Regions from separate parts of the Caldicellulosiruptor kronotskyensis 2002 genome, predicted to be linked through region 2. Evidence: riboswitches for the same ligand, from Rfam matches in the RefSeq annotation. Region 2 holds a riboswitch; the other holds the start of a gene.

Region 1 (8,990 bases), 430 kb from region 2:
TCTGAAAAAGAGTGAAAATGAGGTGAGTGTATAGAATAATGCCTCTTTTTGTTGAGAACCTTAAATGCGGCTACTCTTATCCCATTGTTGAGGTAGATGGAAGGCTTAAGTTCGAAGAAGGAAAAGTCTATGGATTTGTTGGACCAAACGGAAGTGGTAAAAGTACACTGATAAAAGCTTTAGCAGGACTTGTCAAAATTTTTGAAGGAAAAATCTATTTTGATAATATGCAACTTAGCCAACTTTCTGATATAGAAAGGGCTAAGCTTATCTCGTATATGCCACAACATGTATTTTCAAACTTTCCTTTTACAGTCCTTGATGTTGTTATGATGGGAAGATTTCCTTATGAAAAGAGTAAATTTTTAAACAGCAAAGAAAGTAGAACAATTGCAGAGAAGAAAATAAAACAGGTTGAACTTTCAAGTAAAAAATTTTCGAGCATATTAAGGATATCAGGTGGTGAGAGACAAAGAACATCTTTTGCTCGTGTACTTGCTCAGGATACTAAAGTTTTACTTTTGGACGAGCCGAACTCAAATTTAGACATCTCTCATCAGGAAAAGATACTGAGGCTTGTAAGAGAAGAAGCGTGTTCTGGGAAGATAGTCATAATGGCAATTCATAATCTGAAGATTGCAGCAAAAGTGTGTGACAGCATCATTATGATGAAAGATGGCAGAGTTGTGGATATTGGAAGACCTGATGAGGTTTTAACTCAGGAGAATATAAGAAAAGTATATGAAGTTGATGCAGTTGTTTACAAAAATCCTTTCGGTATATTTGACATAGAGCTTATCCAGACAGACGTTCCAAAAACTTTTCATGTTCATGTTGTATCAGGAGGTGGAAGTGCACAGCTTCTTTATAAAATGCTAATTGAAATGGGATGCAGGGTGACAACAGGCGTTCTTTCCACAAACGATACAGACTTTGAAACAGCTCAACTTTTTTCCATCTATACAGTTTTTACAAAACCTTTTATGCCAATTGGAGAAAAAGAGTACATCGAAAACATTCAGCTTATCAAGAAAGCAGACCTGTGTGTGCTGTGCAACATTCCATTTGGTGTTCAAAACTTAAAAAACTTAGAGGCACTTAAATTTGCTAATCATCTTTGTATAATTGAAGAAGAGGATATTTCAAAACGTGATTTCACAGGTGGTTTGGCAACTAAACTTTACAATTGCTTGAGGGAAAAAGCGTTAGTTTTTTCAAGCATTGAGAGCTTGAAAGATTATATCTTAAAAGAGACAAACGATAAAATGTCAAGGGGTGATTTAAAATGAATCCACACAAGGCATGGTGGATAGATACAAACTTTGAAACTGTAAAGAAAAACTTGGAAGTAAGAAACTTTGAATGTTTTATTGTCGAGAAAAAAGAAGATGTTGTGCCTCTTTTAGAAAAGCTCATTTCAAAAGGCAGTGTGGTATCGTGCGGTGGGTCAATGACACTTTTTGAGTGTGGTGTGATAGATTTTCTGAGAAATGGCAATTACAACTTTTTGGACAGATACAAAGAAGGTATAACACCTGAGGAGCTTGGTGAGATTTACAGAAAATCTTTCTGGGCTGACTACTATCTTATGTCAACAAACGCAATAACACTTGACGGAAAACTCATAAACATAGATGGAAATGGCAACAGACTTGCAGCGCTTCTTTTTGGTCCTAAAAATGTAATAGTGATTGCCGGTAAGAACAAGCTTGTTTTAAACGAAGAGCAAGGTTTGCTGAGGGTAAGGAACATAGCATCTCCTATGAACTCAAAAAGACTTTCTCGAAACACACCATGTACTCAGGATGGAAAATGCCATGATTGTTTAAGTTTTGAGTGCATCTGCAGCCATATTGTTGTAACAAGAAGGTCTCCTGCAAAGGGAAGAATCAAGGTTGTGCTTGTCAAAGAAGACTTAGGTTTTTAAAAATATCGTTGTAATATTTTAGAAATATTCGCGTAACAATTCTGTAAAAAAGGGTTGACAGAATAAAGTGACTTGTAATAAAATAATATCATCAAAATAATAAACTTCATAGGCTGAATGTCTGAGCAAATTGTAAAAATTGCTCAGACAGCGGGAGACCCAAAGTAAGTCAGGGGTGAATCGGCAAGAAAGAATTTGCCGTAGGGATAGCCTTCTTGTCCCGAACCCGTCAGCTAATCCCGTAAGCCTCAAGAAGGGAGTTTTTGTATGAATCTAAAAAGTTTAATAGCTATAATTCTTGGAATTTTTTTGATGTTTTTTTCTGCAAAGGCCTTTGCCCAGTCAGCCCAGGCAAAATCTACAATAAATATAAGAAGTGCACCTTCAACAAGTAGTAAGGTTTTAGGTGTTTTTCCCAAAGGGTTTAAAGCCCAGGTTTTGTCAAATGCAGGTGGATGGGTAAAGATTTCGTATGATGGAATTGTTGGGTATGTAAAGTCTGATTACATAACTATTACAAATGGAAAAAGGAGCGCAGTTTCAAATACTTCAAGGGCAAGTGTTGCAAAAACGCCTGCTAAAGCTGCGCAAGCTACAGTTTTAAAAGACAATGCGCGACTGAGAACTGATATGTCAACCACATCAAAGGTGCTAAAGACATTAAAAAATGGTAGCAAGGTGTATGTCCTGTCAAGAGAACAAAATGGCTGGGTGAAGGTAAAGACGCTTGATGGCACAGTAGGATATATGGCTTATTACCTTTTGAAGATGCCATCGCAGCTTGTATCAAAAACAGTGTCACGTGGTGGGTTTGAAAGAAGTCAAGTAGAAACTTTTACAAATCTTAGCTTGGCACAGAGAATTTTGGAATTTGCTCAAAGATTTCGTGGTATAAGATACTCATACGGTGGAACATCGCCATCAACTGGTTTTGACTGTTCAGGATTTGTTCAGTTTGTGTTCAAAAACTTTGGAATAAATTTAGAAAGAACAGCAGCTGACATGGCAAAAACAAATGGTGTGAGAGTTTCATATAGTGAAATTAAACCGGGAGATTTGCTTTTCTTTGACACAGATGGCGGGAAAAATTATATAAATCATGTTGGCATATATTTAGGTGGTGGCAAGTTCATTCATGCATCAAGTGCAAGGGGACGTGTAACAGAAACTGACCTAAATTCATATTATGGAAGATTTTTTATGATGGCAAAAAGAGTCATAAGATGAAAGTAAAAAGGGGCTTTTTCCTGAAAATCAGAAAGGAAGAAGCCCCTTTCAAGTTTAAAAGTGCTTTTTACTTTTTTATCAAAGGCAAAATCAGGTTTTTGACATCTTCCTCGTTTTCAATGGTAACGTCAACTTTCTTGAGCTGCCAAACCTCATTATGAGAAATTTCTTCGCCCGGTGCAACAAGGTAAAGTGGACTTAGAGTTTCCATCTCAAGCATGAAATCGGTTGTATATGTTTCGTAAGAACATCCAAAGTCAGGGTACTCTGCACCGTCTACATGTTTGTATTGTTTTATAAACAGATTACCATCATTTAAATAACAAGCCCATCCATCCAAATTTGGATATCCAATCTTAAACGGTGGCTTGCAGTTTTTATCCTGTTTTAGAATAATAAAATCCTCTCCCCACAAGACTCTGTGGTCGTTAAGTTTTGTATATGGCCACATGACCAAAGGATAGCTTGGTAAAAGTCCTGTATCAATCTTTGGAATTGGCATGACCTCAACTCCACCAGGTGCCATTACAGAAAGCGCCCAAATTGCGAACTTAACTTCAAAAAGACCATTGTTCTTGATTTTATACGTAACATAAGCTTCTGGTTCGGTTGGGTGAAACTTAAGTTCAATAGTTTTTTGCAAAAATGTAGTGGTTTCTGTGGGCTGTTTTAGAATTATACCGTTTTCAACAATTTCAAAATCAATTTTTTGGTTATCAGGGAAATATGTGCGCTCAATAGCTTCCGGACTGTGCCACAGTCTTGTTCCGCCGTATATTCTCCACTCATCACCCCCAACTTTTCCTGCCTGTTCTTCTACCACGCAAAAGACATTTTTGTCACCTTCAAATCCAAAATGAATTATTCTTGGACCCACATCTGTTGTGACAATCGCTTCAATTTTTCCGTTAGAGATTTTATAACAGTTTTCCCAGCCCATATATTCGACTTTTTTTACCTCAACCATTTTTAACCTTTTCCCCCTTCTCAATTTATTTTGAAAAATATACAGGGTTAGAATATAATTAAATTATACCTTATCAGGTTGTATTTTCACAAATCAAAAAACAAAAAAGTTGTGTAGATTCATTTTTTCTTTGACAATTTTTAGATGGTAAAAGGGAGAGAAAGGGCAGAGAAGATGCTAAAAAAATTCAAGCCTGATATGATATGCAAAAGTATATTGGATATTGACCTTGAAACTCTTCTAAAAAGAGGAATAAACTATCTCATTATCGACATAGACAACACCATAGTTGCGTGGGGTGAATTTGAGGTAAGAGACGAGATTATTGAGTGGCTTGAAAAGGCTCAAAAGATGGGATTTAAAATTTGCCTTGTTTCGAACAACCAGAAGGATAGAGTCAAAAAAATAGAAAGTATGCTTGGCATTCCTGCCATCTATAATGCTAAAAAGCCTTTGAAATCTGGATTTTTAAAAGCATCGCAGTTGCTTCATCAGGGCAAGAAAAATAATCAAACAGCTGTGATAGGTGACCAGTTTTTTACAGATGTCATAGGTGCAAAAAGGTTAAAACTCTTTGTGATTTTGGTAAGGCCAATGAAAGAAAAGGAGTTTTTTGTAACAAGGATAAACAGGATTTTTGAAAAGAAAATATTAAAGTACTACGAAAAGGATGAGAGGGAATGAAAAAGCTTTTTTTGATTGGCAAGAGCTTAAAACACTCAATTTCACCTTTTATTCATAACAGGATTCTTTCTGAGTTTGATATTGATGCGATTTATTCAAATTTAGAACTTCTTGACACTGAAAAGCTAAAAGAATTTGTTGAGATGGTGAGAAAAGATGAGGATGTTGTTGGATTTAACATAACAATCCCATACAAGGAAGATATTTTAAAGTTTTGTGATGAAGTCTCAGAAGATGTCAGAATAATAAAAGCGGCAAATACAGTGAAAAAAGAAAATGAGAAGCTTTTGGCTTACAATACAGACTGGATAGGTTTTAAAAGAAGCTTGGAGGATATGGAAGTTGATGTGAAAGACAAGAAGATATTGGTACTTGGTAGCGGTGGTGCGGCAAAAGCTTGCATCTATGGACTATACAGGATGGGGGCAGAAGAGGTTTTTGTTGCAAACAGAACATATGAAAAGGCAGAAAGTTTAAAAGAGACTTTTCAAAACATTTTAAAAATTGTTCCAGTTGAGTGGATAAGAAGATATGAATTTAAATACGATATAATTATTAACACAACATCTGTGGGAATGTTTCCGAATATTGAAAGCAGTCCTTTTGACTTTGAAAACTATGTGGCTGGCATACCAGTTTTTGTATATGATATGATATACAATCCTCTTAAAACTGCTTTTTTAAAGGAAGCTGAAAAAAAAGGGATAAAGATTGAAAATGGACTTAAGATGCTTGTATACCAAGCAATTGAAGCTGAAAAGATTTGGTTTGATATTGTAAATCTTTCTCCAAATTTTTTACTTGAAATCCTAAATGATACAGAGAAAAATTTTGGCTTGGGAATATATAAGGTTATAGGGTAGGGTATTAAGACATATAAGAGGCATGTAAGTTGGAAGTGGGTTGCTCAATTAAGAGAGGTATGTAACAAAAAACGATAAGTAGCATATTTCTCCCATATATGTTAATATAATTTGCAATAACCTTTATATTATTGGAAAATCATTTTTTCAACAAGCTATTACATTCCCTGAAAACACAGAATATTAACACTTTCGGGAACTATATCCTAAAACTTTTTCTTGTTAGAGCAAAAATCTATAGTAATAAAATAACAAAAAGAGAAATACCAATAATAAAGCAACAATGTACTCAAAAATATTTTTACATGTTTTTATGAATACTTTCATTATTTGTCTCCATTTTAGTAATCACCCAGAATTTATATAAAATATAGTTTACTACTTGAGCACATAAAGTTGCAAATATTTTTGTAATTATAATTGAATTTTACAGATATAGCCTTGAAAGTTTTATAATTACAATTGAGAGTAGCAATGAGATAATATTTGTAATGGTGGACTTTGCTACTTTTAGTATTATTATACGTCATTTTGTTCTATTTTCAAATGTCCACTTTTTGTTCATCAAAAAGGCATTTGGTGAAGACATATTTACCACCTAATTTATTACAGAATAGAAAATAAAAAGTTCCTACTTTCTTTAATAAGTCTTCAAGAAGTAAAGTAGGGAACTGAAATACATGGGAGGGGACAAGAGTTTTAGAATCTATGAATTTTTCAAATGGTGTCCTCCCATTCATACCTTTACCATTATGAGGTCTAAAAAAGTTCCACGTATTCTGCCACTTTTGAGCTCGTTGAATAAAGTCATTTTGTTTTTACATCTTTCGGCATGAATCATTAAAAAATATTTGTCATCTGCTCCATGTGAAATTTCAATTAATCCCATAAGATGTTTTACTCTTGTTGCAATGTCTATCATGTTCCGCTCATAGCAAGGTAAATTGTGTTTTTTCATACATTAATATACCTCTTCAGGAAGATTGTCTTTATCTAAAAGATGTTTTGTATCAAGTTGAAATTCAGAAAATGGAATGAGTGTTTCATAATCGTACAAACTTCTTTCACCCTTTTTGTCTTTCTTGATTTTCTTGGTATAGTATTTCTTTTGAGAATAGACTTTATTGTATTTTCGCTTATTTTAATACCATATTTTCTGAGCAGGTAAAGAGACAAACATCTGTATCAGAAGATAGTTCTTTTAGATTCCTCGATAATGAGATTTTCAAGTTCAGTAGAAAGTTTTCTGGGGCAAGTTTTAGGTTTTCTTGATTTATCCTCAAGGGGACCATATATTGCTCTTCTGACAGTATGCCTTGATATACCTAATATTTTAGCAGTTCTTGATACGTTTTTGTTATTATTTTCAAACACTTTTCGGATTAATTCCCTTGCTTTTTCGGAAGATATTTTTCTCATTTCATGATATGATATAATATTTATAGTAGGCTGTCCTCCTATCCTGGTTAGTTTTTTGATTTTTCTTTTGGATGGGAGATTACACTTTTTAATTAATATTCATGTCAGGATGGAGGCAGCCTCAATTCTTTTTATGAGTTTCTCCTTACTATTTTCGCACATTCTTTCGCTGTGGTAAATATCTTTACACCTATTCGAGTGAGTATTCGAGTTTATCACAAATTTTTTTAATTGCACAATTAATTTAACCATAGTATAATAAAAAGTAAGAAAATGTGTAAATTTATTTGCAAAAGGTTCACAAAAATATATGAAAAATATTCGAGGGGGTACAGGTGATTGAATAAATTAGAAAAATTCATAAAAGAAAATGTGGGAATGTTGGTAGGCGGAGCTTTAGCTCTTATTTTGATTCTGTTTATTTTAGAAGTTGGAATTGTCAAAGCTATACTGATAACAGTAGTTGTCATTGTTGGAATAATATTAGGTAAAAAGTTTATAACGTATGATAAAATAAGAGATCTTCTGAAAGATAAGAATTAAAATAACCGAAAGTTTAAATAGAGGGGTAGGTGTATCAGAGTGAAAATCTTAATTGTGGATGATGCTGTTTTTATACGAAAGGTTTTAAGGGGAATATTGCAAGAATTAGGAGAAGAAGTAGTGGGAGAAGCTTCAAGTGGAAATGAAGCTTTAAGAATGGTTAAAGAATACAGACCTGATGTAGTGACTTTAGATATTACTTTGCCGGATATGAGTGGATTAGAACTCTTAAAAAAGATAAAAGAAATTTCATCCTCTACGCAGGTTGTAATGATTACAGCAATTAGTAATCATGAGGTTGTAAAAGAGGCGATGAAAGTTGGAGCAACAAATTATATCACAAAACCATTTTCCCGTGAAAAAGTTGAAGAGGTTCTGAAGAAAGTAGAAAAAAATATTCAAGCGTTGTCTCAAATTGAAAAAAATATGACTGACGAGAAAAGTATAAGTCAGAATGAATTAAGTCAAGCAAGAGTTGAAACACTTGGTGTAGAGAATGAAAGCAAAAATGAGGAAGTTGCTAAAATAGATAAATTGGTAAAAGTTGAAAGCGAAGAAAGTAAAAGTAAAATTGATACAACTGAAATTTTAAATATTTCAGAATTGACCCAAGATCTCTCAGAAAAAAGAAATGAAACAAATAATCAGCAAGAAATCAGCGAAAAAGTTTCAGATTTAATAGAGACAGAGGTAGGTGTGTCAGATGAGTTTCTTGAGGATGAAAAAGAAGGAAGTACTACAGCTGTTTTTTACGACGAAGACAAAGGTGAGGAGTTAGAAGTTGGTGTTGTAACTAATATAGAATTTGAGCAGAAGGGTGGAGAAGATATTCTTTCAATTTGTATAAATAAAGAATTAGCTTACAATGTAGGGAGAATGAAATTAGGGAATGGAATAATAGTTACTCTCGAAGAATGTTTTGTATTGTCGAGTGTCAAACATGAATATATATTTGAGAATAGTCTTATCGAGAAAGTTGAAGTAAAGGAAATAAATGAGAATGCATACGTTATGATTTTTACTAAAGCTAAAAAATTTGATATACGTGAAAGGGAAGGAAAGATATCGATAGTTTTCAAAAAGAGCAAAGGAGTTATTTCTTACAATAAAAATAACAAATTCATAATGATAGATAATGTGCTACCTTCTAATATTCAAGTAGATACTGTTTCCGAGAAAGAATACATCATTAGAATATCCACTAAGGATGTTGTATATAACGAGGGAGAAACTAAAGTAGAGGATTTAATAGTAGACAGATATACAGTAGAGAAGAGTGCAAACGGATATGATGTGAAAATTGTTTTATATAAGGAAGCAAGATATGAAATTATTGAAGGAAGAACATCGGTTGGAATAA
Region 2 (8,990 bases):
TGCGTTGAAAGCTGTCCAATGTTAAATATTGAGCTGAACATCGCAAAGACCAAAATAGACCCACGGTATACCTCTGCCGCAGCCATTGCAGGCGTGTTTTCAGTTGCAAGCTTTTTTGCTACTGCTTCTTCTATTGAACTATTGAACCAAAAATTTACATCTTCAAAATCTTCAACAACTTTTTCACAAAGTATTCAATCTGAAAATAACACGGGCTTGCAAGAAAATCAAACTGAATCAGAAAATACAGGCCTTGCTACACAAAATTCTCAGGAAACTACCACACAAAATTCTGCCTCTAAAATTTACAGAGATGGAACATATACAGGCGAAGGTTTTGGATACAGACCAGGGCTTGTTGTTCAGGTTACAATCAAAAACGATAAAATTACAGATATCCAGATAATCTCTCATCACGAAACACCAAGCTTTGCACAGCTGCCATTTGAGATCATTCCAAAAGAGATAATAGAGTCTCAGTCAACAAATGTTGATATTATCTCTGGTGCGACAAGAACGTCTTATGGTATTATCATGGCAGTTGAAGACGCACTCAGTAAGGCAAAAATTGAAAATGATGAGTCGGCACAAAATTAAAATACACGGGCTGCTCAAAATTAAGAAAGTTTAGCAGCCCATTTTTTTCGTTTGTTATCTTTTAGCTAACCCATGGGCGGTTAAATTTATCCATGCTCAGTAAATACTCTGCAAAACTTCTCTGTTTAAACTCAATATTTTCAATCCGCAAAACAGGGAAAATACCTGCTATGCTGCTTGTAATAAAGCACTCATCCATATCTTTGATATCTTCTATTTTCAAAAAAGCTTTTCTTACTATATATCCTAATTTTTCAGATACTCTTATTACATGTTTTCTTACAATGCCGGGAAGCAGTCCGCACGAAATGTGAGGTGTGTAAATAACCTTATCTCTTCTAAAAAAGATGTTGGCAAACGCTGCCTCGCATATAAAACCATCTTGATTGAGAAAAAGACAGCTGTCAAATCCTTTGTTTTTGGCACTTTTTTCTTCTATCAAATTCACACCTATATTGGTAGTTTTTATGTAGTTAAGTATATTGGCTTTATCCTTTCTTGTGCGTGCGATTTTCAGCTCAAATCCCTTTTGGAAAAGAGCTCTGCTGTATCTTATTTCCTTTTGCTCCAAAATCAAATTGCCATCAACATATAAAACCCTCATCCCACCATAATCTCTACCACAAGAAACCATATACCTTTCTATAGCTTGTTTGAACTTTTCAAACTCCAAATCAAACTCAACTCCAAGTATCCAGAAGGCTCTTTTAAATCTTTTAAAGTGTTCAAACAAAAAATGCACACCTTTTTTGTCAAAATAAACTGTCTCAAAAGGAATCAATACAAAACTATACCACCGAAAAAACTCTTCCAAAATTCCTGCCTCCTTTTTACATAAATGTTAAATTATTAATTCCTAAAATTTCTATAAACGGTCTTCCTTTGTGGATTGTCTCCCACCACTCTTCCTCTTCTTGAGAGTCCCAAACAATTCCGCCCCCAACACTAAAGTATGCTGTGTCCTGTTCTATAACAAGCGTTCTGATTGCAATGTTAAAATCCATGTTGAAATTGTTTGAGATATAACCAATAGAACCACAGTATATCCCCCGCGGACACTTTTCAAGCTCCTCTATAATCTTTATAGCATTCAGTTTTGGTGCACCTGTTATTGACCCGCCTGGAAAGGTTGCTTCAATTATCCTTTTTAAATCTATACCATCAAGAAGCTTTCCCTTTATAGTTGAAACAAGATGAAAAACTGTTGAGTATTCTTCAACATCAAAAAGTTTTTCAACCTCAATGGACTCTGGCAAACATATCTTAGCAAAATCGTTTCTCTCAAGGTCAACAATCATCAAAAGCTCTGACCTGCACTTTATATCGTTATATAGCCGCTTTTTTAAAATTCTATCTTCTTCTGGGGTTTTTCCACGTTTAGATGTACCTTTTATTGGTTTGGTTATGAGGATATCTCCTCTTTTTCTTAAAAAAAGTTCGGGCGATGTTGATATTACAGATGCTTTTGGAAGCTTTATATATGCATGGTAACAGCCATAGTTACTTTTTCTGAGGTTAAAATACAAAAAGTCAGAGTCAAATACTCCTTTTACAAAAAAGCGCTGTGAAAGATTTACTTGGTAAACATCACCTTCAAAAATATAATTCTTTATTCTTTTCACCGCTTGCATGTATTCTGACTTTTCAAAGTTGCACCAAGCTCTTTCAATGCAGGTTCTTTTAAAGCTTGGCAGAGCAAGGTTTTCACTTATTAGGATCATTTCGAATTCTTGTGCTAAAGCTTTAGATGTAAAAGAAGCATATGTCTTTTTTTCAAAGTGGTCAATAACAACAAAATCTTCAAAATATCCAAAATACGCTTTGGGGATAGGAGAAGTATCTTTTTTTCTTTCAATTTCAAAAAGGTCAACACCAAAGTTGTAAGAAAAATATCCTGCAAAACCTCCATTGAAGATAAAGTCAGAAGGGCAATATTTACTTGTTATTTTATTTGAAAGTTGGTTTAAATACTCAAAAACATCATCCTCTTCATCTAAGATATAAACTTCTTTGGGCTTTAAAAACAAAAAAGAATATCTTCCATACCTTTTGCTTAACATACTGCTCTCAAGCAAAACTGAAAAATCGGTTTTCAGATGACAAAAAATCAAAAATGGGTCAACTACTGTGTTATAAACCAAAATCTGCACTTAAATTCTCACCCTTTTAAAAAATTTTTAAGCATCAAAAGCCCATGCTGAGTTGCAATTGATTCAGGATGAAACTGCACACCTTCTATTTTAAACCTTTTGTGTCTTATACCCATAACCTCTCCCTCTTTTGATACTGCTGTGATGGTAAGCTGCGTGCTGTCAACATCATCTATCACAAGAGAGTGGTATCGCACAACGCGCAGAGGGTTTTTGAGATTTTCAAATACTCCTTTTTGGTCATGAAATACTGTATCTACAATCCCATGCATAGGCCTTCTTGCTTTTTTTAGTTTTGCCCCAAAGAACATGCCAATTGCCTGATGTCCAAGACATACACCAAGAATACTTTTTGACTCTTTAAATTTATCTATGATTTCAAACAAAATTTTATCGTCAGTAGGTCTTCCTGGTCCAGGGGAAAGGACAATGTGAGTAGGGTTTAGCTGCAAGATTTTTTCTGTGGTAATCTTATCTCGGTTTATTACAGTGGTAGACACCTTGAGTCTTAAAAAATAGTTATAGAGATTATATGTAAACGAATCAAAATTGTCAACAATCAAAACCTTCATTGTAAAAACACCCTCTTTACCTGGCCGGAGACTATATTTTGATAGTATCCTTTTTGATACCTTATATCAAAAAAGTGCATTCTTGTACTCTTCTACTTTTCACTATTATACTATAACTTGCAAAGGCACACATCAATATTTTGCAACCTTCTGCCAAATTAAAGCTATTCACAAATTTCAAAAAAGGATTATAATTTTACTTACCTGAAAATTTTGAAAGGAGTTGAAAATTGAAAATGGCAAAATCAAAGGTGTATTTCACAGATTTTAAAACCAAACCGGGGTACAATATGCTTGACAAGCTTGAAAACCTTGTGAAAAAAGCAGGAATTGAAACAATAGATTTTAAAAACAAGTTTGTTGCTATCAAGGTCCACTTTGGAGAACCAGGCAATCTTGCGTATATAAGACCAAACTACGTTGCAAGGATTGTAAAACTTATCAAAAGTCTTGGTGGCAAGCCTTTTGTAACAGATGCAAACACACTTTACACAGGAAGAAGGAGCAATGCTTTAGACCATTTAGAAGCAGCTTACGAAAATGGGTTTAACCCGCTTGTGCTTGGCTGTCATGTAATAATTGCAGATGGGCTAAAAGGTACAGAGTACAGAGAGATTGAGGTGAATCTCAAGCACACCCAAAAAGCAAAGATAGGTTCTGCCATCGCAGATGCTGATATTATAATTTCAATGAACCACTTCAAAGGTCATGAGATGACAGGGTTTGGTGGTGCAATCAAGAACATTGGAATGGGCTCAGGCTCTCGCGGTGGAAAGCTTTTTATGCACTCATCCTCAAAGCCGGTTATAAAGACATCAAAATGTGTTGGCTGCGGAATGTGCGTCAAAAGCTGTGCTCAGCTTGCTATAACTTTGAATGAGAAGAAAAAAGCTGTCATTGACTATGAAAAATGTGTTGGATGTGGTCAGTGCGTTGCAGTTTGTCAGTTTGGCGCAGCAACTGTAAGATGGGATGAGGCAGCATCAATCGCAAGTGAAAAGATTGCTGAGTATACCTATGCAGTTTTAAAAGACAAACCCAATTTTCATATAAACTTTATAATGAACATTTCACCTGATTGCGACTGCTGGTCACACAATGATATTCCCATTGCACCAGACATTGGCATTGCAGCATCATTTGACCCTGTTGCACTTGACAAAGCATGTGTTGACCTTGTAAATAGTTCTGCATTCACACCAGCTGGGTCTGCATTTGAAAAGGCAAAACATATTGAGATTGACGGCAAAATTGACAGATTCAAGAGTATTCATCCTGACACAGACTGGCAAGTAGCACTAAAACATGCTCAGGAGATTGGACTTGGAAGTATGGAGTATGAACTTGTAAAAATATAGAGATGCTTGCTTGCCAAATTGCTGGTTTTCTGATATGATAAAAATAATTATAATAAGAATAAAATTAAAAAAGCTGAATTCCTGTGTAAAAAGCACAGGATAGGGGGGACCCATTTTTTGGGGTGAATCAAGGCATTTTTGCCTTGTAGGGCAAACGTCCCTTTCTGCCCGAACCCGTCAGCTAACCCCCGAAGCTTTGAAAGGGAGGTTTGTTTTTTATGAATGTAAAATTTAATCAAAAGACTCACATTCTTGAGATTGAGTATCAGTTCAGGGATGTTGAAGAGCCAAATCTTTTCAGGAACATCTATCCTTACAATGAGGTACCAAGGCTTGTTTTCAACCACAGAATTGTGCCAATGAATGTTCCTGAGCGGCTTTACATCACAGACACAACTTTCAGAGACGGCCAGCAATCACGCTCACCGTACACTGTTGATCAAATTTGTAGAATTTATGACTACTTGCATGAACTTGACAATGGGAGTGGCGTTATTCTTCACACAGAGTTTTTTTTGTACTCAAAACAGGACAAAGAAGCAGTTTTAAAGTGTTTAGAAAAAGGTTATGATTTTCCAAAAGTCACCGCTTGGATTCGGGCAAAAAAAGAGGATTTTGAGATTGTAAAGAGCCTTGGTATCAAGGAAACAGGAATTTTGGTTTCATGTTCTGACTATCATATCTTCAAAAAATTAAAGATGACAAGAAGTCAAGCAATGAAGCAATACTTAGAAATTGTGTCGGCAGCTTTAGAGGCAGGAATTATACCACGCTGCCATTTTGAAGACATCACAAGAGCTGATTTTTACGGATTTGTCTTGCCGTTTATTAATGAACTTATGAAACTTTCAAAAGAGGCAAATATGCCTGTGAAAATCAGAGCCTGTGACACACTGGGGCTTGGATCACCAATACCGGGTGTGGCTCTCCCAAGAAGTGTGCCTCAAATAATCTATGGTATTGTCAACTATGGTGAAGTGCCATCTGAGTGGCTTGAATGGCACGGGCACAACGATTTTTATAAGGCAGTCATAAACTCAACAATGGCATGGCTTTACGGTGCTTCAATGGTAAACACCTCACTATTGGGAATAGGTGAGCGAACTGGAAATACACCATTAGAGGCAATGGTGATGGAATATATTCAGATAAGAGGCAGTGCAGATGGCATGAATGTTGCTGTGATATCTGAAATTGCTGAGTATTTCAAAAAAGAAATCGGGTATGAGATTCCTCCAATGACGCCTTTTGTCGGTGACAACTTTAACGCAACACGGGCAGGAATCCATGCAGATGGACTTATGAAAGATGAGGAGATTTATAATATATTTGATACAGGAAAGATTCTGGGGAAGCCTCCTAAGGTGATTATAGATGCATACTCAGGCATTGCAGGAATTGTAATCTGGATAAATAGGTATTTCAAAGATAGCGGCATTGACATTCAGGTTGACAAAAAAGACCCAAGGGTTCAGAAGGTCAAAGAGTGGGTAGACAGTCAATATGAAAATGGAAGAAATACATCAATAAGTGATGAAGAGTTAAAAGAGGTTGTAAGTAGAATATTTGGACTGTAAAAAAACAAGCAAGGCTGCCACATGAAAACGGCAGCCTTATGTTGTATTAACAATCCTTTCTTGTGCTGGGGGGAAGTAATTTTTTATTTTTGCCCATATTTTGTCATGTATCTCTCATGAGCTCTTTTTACCTCATCAAGCGGAATCTCGATAGGCTGGCCCATCATCTTTGCAATAAACACTGTCTTTGCAACATCTTCAACCATCACAGCCGCTTTTACAGCCTCATCAACTGTCTTACCTATTGTGAAAACTCCATGGTTCTGAAGAAGAATCGCCGGACTTTCTCCTATATACTCAACTATCACCTTTCCTATGTCCTCACCACCAATTTGAGCGTACGGACCGCACGGAATCTCACAGCCGAACTCATCAGCAATTGCTGTCAAATACACCTTTATTGGCTGACCCAAAGCTGCAAACGCTGTTGCATAGTTTGAATGTGTATGAACAACAGCATTTATGTGCGGCATGTGTTTGTATACATAAAGATGAGTTAGTGTATCTGTTGACGGCTTTAAATCTCCTTCAACAACATTTCCATCCATGTCAACAACAACCATTTTGTCAGGTGTCAAATCATCATACATTACACCCGATGGCTTTATAACAACAAGGTTTGTCTCAGGGTCGCGTGCTGAGACATTACCAGATGTCCATGTGACAAGACCAAATTTTGGAAGATAAAGATTGTATTTGCAAACAATCTCTTTTAAGCTTTCAAGCATTCCTGTATTCCTCCTCTTGTAGAATTCCTGTAAATAATCTCACACTCTATTTCTTCACTTACATGCACTTTATTTTTCTTTATCATTGCAATAGTGGCTTTTGCTGCCATCTCACCAAGCTTTTCCTTAGGATGTTCAACTGTTGTGAGCTTTATATCTGTTAATGTTGCTAAAAGTGAATTGTCAAACCCTGTAACAGATATATCCTGGGGAATTCTAAATCCCATTTCTTTTAGCTTAACACAAAGAGGAAGAGCAATCTTGTCGTTGTAACAGACAACTGCATCAAACTTTTCTCTTGATATAACCTCTGCTGCCCTTTTGTGAACAAAATTGTATTCCTCACTTGTGAAAAAGATTGCATCAAATTCTACATTGGCTTCTTTGCAGGCTTTTTCAAACCCACGGTACCTTTTTATTCCTTGCAGGTCATCACCTTTGAACACACCAAAAAGTCTTTTACACCCATTTTTTATAAGGTTGGTAGTAAGTTTATATACAGCCGATTGGTCTTTTGTTATTATATAGTTTTGAGTCACTTCTTCTAAGATGGTGTTTATGAATATAACAGGTATGTCTTTTTGTATAAGCTTTTTGTAAAGTTCCAGATTTTTGGATGGCAGCGCACTTTTTGTGGGTTCTATTATAACAGCATCAATATTGGGGTTGTTGATTATACTTTCCAAGTGGTATCTTTCAAACTCGTAACTATTGTCTGTTGAAAATAGTAAAAGTCCGTAACCTTCATGTGCTATAACCTTTTCAATTCCCCTTATAATTAGTGGAAAGATATAGTCAGAGATAAATGTTGTAAGAACTGCGATACATTTAGAACTGTCTGCACTCTTTTTTGCAACAAACGTGCCTCTTCCTTTTAGCGATACCAAAAGCCCTTCAAATTCAAGCTCCATTATAGCTCTTCTTACAGTGTGCCGCGAAACTTTGAACTTCCTTGCAAGCATATTCTCTGAATAAATCTTTTCTCCCTCTTTAAATTTGCCAGAATTAATACCCTCAATTATGAAATCCTTTATCAATTCATATTTTGTCTTACTCATTTTACCATCATCTTGTATATACAAGTTTATTTTAATCATACCATTTCTAAATTTTCAAATCAATCTATAATTATAACCTGCAGGCTGTCGGAAATTGTAAAATTTTGAAGACAGCCTGCAAGTTACAAATTAAATGCATTTGTTACATTTTCGAAACTTCATCTTTTATCTCTTTTAGTCTCTTCATTACATCATTTGCTCCTCTTCCAAAATAGTCGTGAAGTGTTCTGTATTCTCTGTATAGCTTTTTGTAAACCTCATGGTTTTGCAGATTTGGTTTATAAGAATAGTCTTTAAGTTTTGCCATTTTCTTTGCAGCTTCAAATATGCTGTCATAACCACCTCTTTCTTTTCCTGCAGCAACAGCACCAAACATTGCAGAACCAAGTGCCGGTGTTTGAGGTGATGCAGAAACCTTTATTTCAAGCCCTGTCACATCAGCATAAATCTGCATCAAAAGCTCATCTTTTTCAGCAATTCCTCCACACGCATAAAGTTCTCTTACTTCAACACCGTGCTCATTGAAGTTATCAATTATTATCTTTGTGCCATATGCCGTTGCCTCAATCAGTGCTCTGTACATCTCCTCTGGCTTTGTAGTCAAGGTCATGCCAAGCATCATACCAGTGAGGTCTGCATCAACCAGAATTGACCTGTTACCATTCCACCAGTCAAGCGCCAAAAGACCACTCTGGCCGGGCTTGAGTCCCTTTGCTTTTTCTTTCAGTAGCTGATATATGTTGAGTCCTTTTTGTTTTGCCTCATCGTGATATTGAGCTGGCACGCAGTTTTCAACAAACCACTCAAAATGATCTCCAACACAGCTCTGTCCTGCCTCATACCCATAAAAACCAGGTAAGATTCCATCTTCAACATATCCGCAAATTCCTGGTACCATCTTCTCTTCATTCCACAAAAGCATGTGGCATGTAGATGTTCCAATTATCATT

Evidence for each region. A riboswitch is a leader RNA that binds a small molecule or an ion and turns the genes downstream of it on or off. The one in region 2 is predicted to bind cyclic di-AMP.
Region 1: another riboswitch for cyclic di-AMP. It lies ahead of CALKRO_RS04145 (C40 family peptidase); the one in region 2 lies ahead of CALKRO_RS02115 (beta/alpha barrel domain-containing protein).

The regions. Positions count from the first base shown of each region.
Region 1 is NC_014720.1:966,283-975,272, forward strand. It holds gene CALKRO_RS04130 (FecCD family ABC transporter permease) at 1-34, shown strand, start outside; gene CALKRO_RS04135 (ABC transporter ATP-binding protein) at 39-1,289, shown strand; gene CALKRO_RS04140 (lactate utilization protein) at 1,286-1,927, shown strand; cyclic di-AMP (ydaO/yuaA leader) riboswitch at 2,029-2,190, shown strand; gene CALKRO_RS04145 (C40 family peptidase) at 2,195-3,154, shown strand; gene CALKRO_RS04150 (hypothetical protein) at 3,222-4,121, opposite strand; gene CALKRO_RS04155 (YqeG family HAD IIIA-type phosphatase) at 4,296-4,805, shown strand; gene aroE (shikimate dehydrogenase) at 4,802-5,668, shown strand; partial or broken gene CALKRO_RS04165 (helix-turn-helix domain-containing protein) at 6,211-7,111, opposite strand; gene CALKRO_RS04170 (DUF2273 domain-containing protein) at 7,427-7,630, shown strand; gene CALKRO_RS04175 (response regulator) at 7,670-8,990, shown strand, end outside.
Region 2 is NC_014720.1:539,522-548,511, reverse strand. It holds gene CALKRO_RS02140 (4Fe-4S binding protein) at 1-597, shown strand, start outside; gene CALKRO_RS02135 (aminotransferase class IV) at 659-1,411, opposite strand; gene pabB (aminodeoxychorismate synthase component I) at 1,428-2,747, opposite strand; gene CALKRO_RS02125 (anthranilate synthase component II) at 2,756-3,319, opposite strand; gene CALKRO_RS02120 (DUF362 domain-containing protein) at 3,556-4,677, shown strand; cyclic di-AMP (ydaO/yuaA leader) riboswitch at 4,739-4,889, shown strand; gene CALKRO_RS02115 (beta/alpha barrel domain-containing protein) at 4,896-6,254, shown strand; gene CALKRO_RS02110 (L-ribulose-5-phosphate 4-epimerase) at 6,338-6,982, opposite strand; gene CALKRO_RS02105 (GntR family transcriptional regulator) at 6,967-8,079, opposite strand; gene CALKRO_RS02100 (ribulokinase) at 8,183-8,990, opposite strand, start outside.